2 regions of the Mesorhizobium sp. M8A.F.Ca.ET.161.01.1.1 genome follow, and region 2 is predicted to be linked to the other one. Evidence: riboswitches for the same ligand, from Rfam matches in the RefSeq annotation. Region 2 holds a riboswitch; the other holds the start of a gene.
The links. Region 2 has a riboswitch for S-adenosylmethionine ahead of EN804_RS20025 (O-succinylhomoserine sulfhydrylase). Riboswitches for the same ligand answer to the same signal wherever they lie in the genome.
Positions count from the first base shown of each region.

Region 1: linked by a shared signal. The riboswitch ahead of EN804_RS15760 (homoserine O-acetyltransferase) and the one ahead of EN804_RS20025 (O-succinylhomoserine sulfhydrylase) in region 2 are both predicted to bind S-adenosylmethionine.

Region 1 covers NZ_SRTD01000005.1:317,990-321,392, forward strand. The annotation lists gene metW (methionine biosynthesis protein MetW) at 1-271, opposite strand, end outside; gene EN804_RS15760 (homoserine O-acetyltransferase) at 330-1,499, opposite strand; SAM riboswitch at 1,621-1,698, opposite strand; gene hisC (histidinol-phosphate transaminase) at 1,836-2,945, shown strand; gene EN804_RS15770 (prephenate/arogenate dehydrogenase family protein) at 2,968-3,403, shown strand, end outside.
Region 2 covers NZ_SRTD01000008.1:33,361-36,763, reverse strand. The annotation lists gene EN804_RS20030 (ceramide glucosyltransferase) at 1-439, shown strand, start outside; gene EN804_RS20025 (O-succinylhomoserine sulfhydrylase) at 467-1,657, opposite strand; SAM riboswitch at 1,714-1,791, opposite strand; gene EN804_RS20020 (2'-deoxycytidine 5'-triphosphate deaminase) at 1,932-3,026, shown strand; gene araD1 (AraD1 family protein) at 3,078-3,403, opposite strand, start outside.

The sequences.
Region 1 (3,403 bases), on a different contig from region 2:
TCTGCGACAGGACGACGAAGTCAAAACCCTTGTCGGGATAGAATTCGAGATCCTTGTCGGCATCGCCCTGGATGACCGAGAGGCCGCGCGCCACGCATTCGTTGACGCCGCGCTGCGAAAGCTCAAGGCCGCGGCCGTCGACCTGCTTGGTTTCCTGCAGCAATTCGAGCAGCGAGCCGTCGCCGGAGCCTACGTCAAGCACGCGCGATTGCGGCGGGATGAGGTTGGCGACGACCTCAAGGTCGACACGCTGGCTGCCATTGACGCTCATGGCTTCGCCTCCTGAGTGGCGCATGACGATGGTCCGAAAAGTCCGCAACGTTTCGGGGTCATGCGCCGAGCCCCCTGGCGCGCGCGGCCGAACCGATAAAGCCGTTGATGGCGGCAAACAGTTCCGGCTCGTCGAGCAGGAAGGCGTCGTGGCCGCGGTCGGTCTCGATCTCGACGAAGGAAACCGAGGCGCCGGCGGCGTTGAGCGCGTGCACGATCGAGCGGCTCTCTTCGGTCGGGAACAGCCAATCCGACGTGAAGGACACCAGGCAGAAGCGGGTCTTCGTGCCGGCAAAGGCGTCCGCCAGCCGGCCGCCATGGTCGGCGGCAAGGTCGAAATAATCCATCGACCGTGTCATGTAGAGGTAGGAGTTGGCGTCGAAGCGGTCGACGAAGGTCATGCCCTGGTGGCGCAGATAGCTCTCGATTTGGAAATCGGCATCGAAGCCGAAGGTCAGCGCTTCGCGGTCCTGCAGGTTGCGGCCGAATTTGCGGTGCAGGGCGGCTTCCGACAGATAGGTGATGTGGGCGGCCATGCGCGCCACCGCCAACCCCTTTTCCGGGCGCTTGCCGTGCTCGAAATATTTGCCGCCATGCCAGTCCGGATCGGCCATCACGGCCTGCCGCCCGACCTCGTGGAAGGCGATGTTCTGTGACGAATGGCGCGCGCCGGTGGCAATCGGCAGTGCCGAGAACACCCGCTCGGGATAGCTCGACGCCCATTGCAGCACCTGCATGCCGCCCATCGAGCCGCCCAGCACGCAGAACAGCTTCTCGATGCCGAAATGGTCGACCAGCATCTGCTGCGCACGCACCATGTCGCGGATGGTGATGACAGGAAGGTCGAGCCCATAGGGCTTTCCCGTGGCGGGGTTGGTCGAAGCCGGCCCGGTGGAACCAAGGCAGCCGCCGATGACGTTGGAACAGATGACGAAGAAACGGTTGGTGTCGATGATCTTGCCGGGGCCGATCAGCACTTCCCACCAGCCTGGCTTGCCGGTCACCGGATTGGTGTTGGCGACATGCTGGTCGCCGGTCAGTGCATGGCAGACGAGGATGGCATTGGAACGGGCATCGTTCAGAACGCCATAGGTCTGATAGGCGATCTGGAACGGCGACAGCACCGTGCCGGCATCGAGCTTGAGCGGCTTGTCGGGTCCGAAACGCAACACCAGGCTCGACGGATTGTCGACCTCGTTGTTGGTCCTTGCTGCGCGCAGAGCGGCCATTCCTAATCTCTCTTGCTGCATCGTTTCTTGCGAAAATCTCCGCTGATTTTCGCGGCGCCGATGCGGTCGTCCGGGCCGGTAGCGGACAATAAAAAACCGGCATTGCCTTCGCAAAGCCGGTTACGTCACGCAAACGGCCCTTTAGCGAATTGTTTAACGTGGCTGCAAGCCGACCGGCCAAATCACCACGGAACTGTCACCGCACTTCTAGAACCCGCCCGCCTCGCCGTCAATGGCGGCGGCTGGCACTAGTGCCGCCTCTCGACATTGCCGGCCATGGCTTGTATTTCCGCAGCGGCTTCCGGATGGAGGCATTTTCGACGGATTTTGCAAGACATGAACCAGACACCGGATCAGGCACGTCCAACCCCCCGCGCGGGCATCATGGACATAGACGCCTATGTGCCCGGCAAGAGCACGGCGCCGGCCGGGGTCGCCAAGGTCTACAAGTTGTCGTCGAACGAGAACCCGCTTGGCCCGTCGCCGAAGGCGATCGAGGCCGCGCGTGAGGTCGCCGGCAAACTCGACATCTATCCCGACGGCACCGCCAGGCGGTTGCGCGAGGCGATCGCCGAGGTGCATGGCCTCAACGCGCAGAACATCATCTGCTCCAACGGTTCCGACGAGATCCTTGGCCTGTTGGCACAGACCTATCTCGCGCCCGGCGACGAGGCCATGTTCACCGAACACGCCTTCATGGTCTACAAGATCTACATCCAGTCGGCCGGCGCCACCCCGGTCGTGGTCAAGGAGACCGACGAGCGCGCCGACATCGATGCGATGCTGGCGGCTGTGACGCCGCGCACGAAAATCGTGTTCCTGGCCAATCCCAACAATCCGACCGGCACCTATGTGCCGTTCCAGGAGGTGCGTCGCCTGCATGCCGGACTGCCGAAAAACGTGCTGCTGGTGCTGGACGCGGCCTATGCCGAATATGTCCGCCGCAACGATTACGAAGCCGGCATCGAGCTGGCCGGCAGCGCCGAGAACGTGGTGATGACCCGCACCTTCTCCAAGATCGGTCTCGGCGGAGCGCGTATCGGCTGGATGTATGGTCCGATGCACATTGTCGATGCGATCAACCGCGTGCGCGGCCCCTTCAACGTCAATGCGACCGCGATCGAGGCCGGCATCGCCGCGATCCGCGACCGCGCCCATGTCGAGCGCAGCGTGGCGCATAACGAGACCTGGCTCGCCTGGCTGAGCGAGGAGATGACTGGACTCGGACTGCGCGTGACGCCCAGCGTCGGCAATTTCCTGCTCATTCATTTTCCCGACGACCAGAGGCATTCGGCGGCTGCGGCGGATGATTATCTGAGCGCGCGCGGCTATATTCTGCGGCGCGTTTCAGGCTACGGCTTTCCCAACGCGCTGCGAATGACCGTCGGTACCGAAGAGGCCAATCGCGGCGTTGTCGCCGCGCTCAAGACATTCCTGAAAAGCTAGAACGCCTGAAAAGTTACACACCATGGCATCACCGATGTTCGAAAAAATCGCGCTGGTCGGCATCGGCCTGATCGGCTCGTCGCTGGCCCGCGTCATTCGCCGCGAAGGCCTGGCTCGCCATGTCGCGATCTCGACGCGCAGTGTGGCAACGCTCAAGCGAGCCGAGGAACTGGGACTAGGCGATTCCTACACCACCGATTCCAGGGAAGCTGTGCGTGATGCCGATCTGGTCATCGTCTCGGTGCCGGTGGGCTCATCCGGTGCGGTGGCGCAGGAGATTGCGCCGGCGCTAAAAAAAGGTGCGATCCTCACCGATGTCGGCTCAACCAAGGCCTCAGTCATCGCGCAGATGCAGCCGCATGTGCCTGAGGGCGTCCATTTCATTCCCGGCCATCCGCTGGCGGGTACCGAAAAATCCGGCCCGGATGCCGGATTTGCCGACCTGTTCGACAATCGCT
Region 2 (3,403 bases):
CGGCTTGCGCGTCAATCTCGTTGCCGCGCCCTTCGAGCAGCCGCTCGGCCAGCGCACGCTTGGCGAGATCTGGTCGCGTCAGGCCCGCTGGGCGCGCCTGCGCCGCGTCACCTTCCCGCTGTTCTTCGCGCCCGAAATCCTGACCGGCGCGGCGGTGCCTCTCGCGCTTGCCCTGGTTGCTGCGGCGAGCGCCGGCATCAGCCTCTGGGCAACCGCGATTGCCGTGTTGGCGGCCTTCTACCTTCCGGAGTGCGCACTGGCCTTGTCCAAGGGCTGGTACCTGTCGCCGCGCATGGTCGCGGCCATGATGGCGCGGGACGTGATGCTCCCAACCCTCTGGGCGCGCGGCTGGCTCGGCGGCGCCGTCGACTGGCGCGGCAACGCAATGACCATCCGCACCAAGGCGGCCGAACTGGAGGAGACGCCGTCGCGCGCCTGATCGCCGCGACCGACGCTCCCAAACAGCCTATTTGGCGGCCTTCAGCGCCTGCGCGATGTCTTCCAGCAGGTCGTCGGCGTCCTCCAGGCCGACCGACAGCCTGAGCGTCCCTGGCCCGATGCCGAGTTCGGCGCGGGCCTCGTCGCTCAGGTTCTTGTGCGTCGTCGTCGCCGGATGGGTGATCAGGCTCTTGGCATCGCCGAGATTGTTCGAGATCAGCACGATGTCGAGGGCGTTCTGCAGCGCGAAGGCCGCCGGCTTGCCGCCCTTGACGTCGAGGCAGATCAGCGTCGAGCCGCCCGACATCTGCTTCTTGACGATGGCGGCCTGCGGATGGTCGGCGCGGCCGGGATAGATGACGCGGGCGATCTGCGGCTGCTCGGCCAGGAAGTCGGCGATCCTGCCGGCGCTTTCCGTCTGCTGGCGCACGCGCAGCGGCAGCGTCTCGAGCCCCTTCAGCAAGGTCCAGGCATTGAACGGCGACAGGCTGGGGCCGGTGTGGCGGAAATAGTCGTGCAGGTTTTCGTCGATCCACTTCTTGTCCGACAGGATGACGCCGCCGAGGCAACGGCCCTGGCCGTCAATATGCTTGGTGGCCGAGTAGACGACGATGTGCGCACCAAGCTGCAACGGCTTCTGCTGCAGCGGCGTGGCGAAGACATTGTCGACGACAAGCCGCGCGCCGATCGAATTGGCAAGCGAGGCGACGGCTGATATGTCGACGACTTCCAGCGTCGGATTGGTCGGGCTTTCCAGGAAGAACAGCTTGGTGTTCGGCCTGACCGCCTTTTCCCAATTGGCGATATCGGTGCCGTCGACCAAGGTCGCCTCGATGCCATAGCGCGGCGCCAGCGTCTCGACCACCCAGCGACAGGAGCCGAACAGCGCGCGCGCCGCAATGATATGATCGCCGGCCTTGACGCTGCACAGAAGGGCCGCGGTCACCGCCGCCATGCCCGACGCCGTGGCGCGCGCGTCCTCGGCGCCTTCGAGAGCGCACATGCGCTTTTCGAACATGTCGACGGTCGGGTTGGCGTAACGCGAATAGATGAAGCCAGGCTCTTCGCCCTTGAAGCGGGCTTCCGCCGCCTGGGCGGTTTTATAGACATAGCCCTGGGTCAGGTACATCGCCTCGGCGGTTTCGCCGAATTGGGAACGCAAGGTTCCGCCATGCACGAGTGCCGTCTGAGGTTTCCAGTTGCGCTTCTTGGTGCTCATCGCTTTGTTCCAGACACAAAAAAACCGGCCGCGAAAGTCGCAACCGGTCCATACGGCCTTGCGGCCCGACGGTCCTTTAGCGACTTGTTTAACGTGGCTGCAAGCCGACCGGCCAAATCACCACGGGATAACGACCCTTTAGACCCGCGCCACGCTTGCGTCAATTGCCGGCTTCATTAAGAGGTTTGTACCAAGGCAGGTTCCGCAAAAGTGCCCAGTGGTTTTGCGGCAAGAACCTGCACCAAAAGAGACCAGTCTTGGGCGGAGCCAGACTTTGCGGCAGACAGGCATTCTTCCCGATCAGGACATTTCGGCGCTGTTCAAGTCCGGCGCGCTGAAGTCGCCGCGCGCGCTCGATGCCGATCAGATCCAGCCGGCGAGCCTTGATCTCAGATTGGGGAAAAAGGCCTGGCGGGTGCGCGCCTCGTTCCTGCCCGGCCCCAACCACAAGGTCTCGGAAAAGCTCGATCGGCTGCAACTCCACGAGATTAATCTGACCGAAGGCGCGGTTCTCGAAACCGGCTGCGTCTATATTGTGCCGCTGCTCGAAAGTCTGGCCCTGCCGGCTGATATTTCGGCGTCGGCCAATCCGAAGAGCTCGACCGGGCGCCTAGACATCTTCACCCGCGTCATGACCGATCGCGGCCACGAGTTCGACAAGATCGCCGCCGGCTATCACGGTCCGCTCTATCTCGAAGTCAGCCCGCGCACCTTCCCGATCATTGCGCGCACCGGTTCGCGCCTGTCGCAGATCCGCTTCCGCACCGGCAATGCACTGCTCTCGGAGGCTGAGCTGCATGAATTGCACAACGCCGAGATGCTGGTCGCCACCGATCCGCCCAACATTTCCGGTGGCGGCATCGCGTTGTCGATCGATCTCAATGGCGACAAGGATGGGGTGGTTGGCTATCGCGGCAAGCACCACACCGGGCTCGTCGATGTCGACAAGCGTGCCGCCCAGGATGTCCTCGATTTCTGGGAGCCGATCCATAAGAGCGGCGCCGGCGAACTGGTGCTCGATCCCGACGAGTTCTACATCCTCGTCAGCCAGGAGGCGGTGCATGTGCCGCCGCTCTACGCCGCCGAGATGACGCCCTTCGATCCGCTGGTCGGCGAGTTCCGTGTCCACTATGCCGGCTTTTTCGATCCGGGGTTCGGCCATTCGGCGTCCGGCGGCACCGGCAGCCGGGCGGTGCTCGAAGTGCGCAGCCACGAAGTCCCGTTCATCCTCGACCATGGCCAGATCGTCGGCCGGCTGGTCTACGAGCACATGCTGAAGCGGCCGCGGGCGCTTTACGGCACCGACCTGGGCTCGAACTACCAGGCGCAAGGCCTCAAGCTCTCAAAGCATTTCCGCGCGGTGCGCTAAGGTCGAAGCTGCCGATCTCCCCACGAGAGGGGGATGACGCCCTCGTGGCTTTTACAGCGCCTTCACCGCCACCTTCACCGGCTTTTCGATTTCCAGCGGGTTGCGCAGCGGCAGGCCGAAATCCCCTGCCTCGATCTCGAACACGTCGCCTGCTTCCGTGTTGATGCCGTCGGCGAAGGATAGCGTCGCGGTGCCGAACATATGCACATGCACGTCGCCCGGCTGGCGGAAGGCCGAATATTTGAAGTGGTGGTGTTCGAGATTGGCGATGGTGTGCGACATGTTCGTTTCGCCCGACAGGAACGGCTTCTCCCACAATGTCTTGCCGTCTCGCAGGATGCGCGACGTGCCGCGGATGTCCGAAGGCAGGTCTCCGA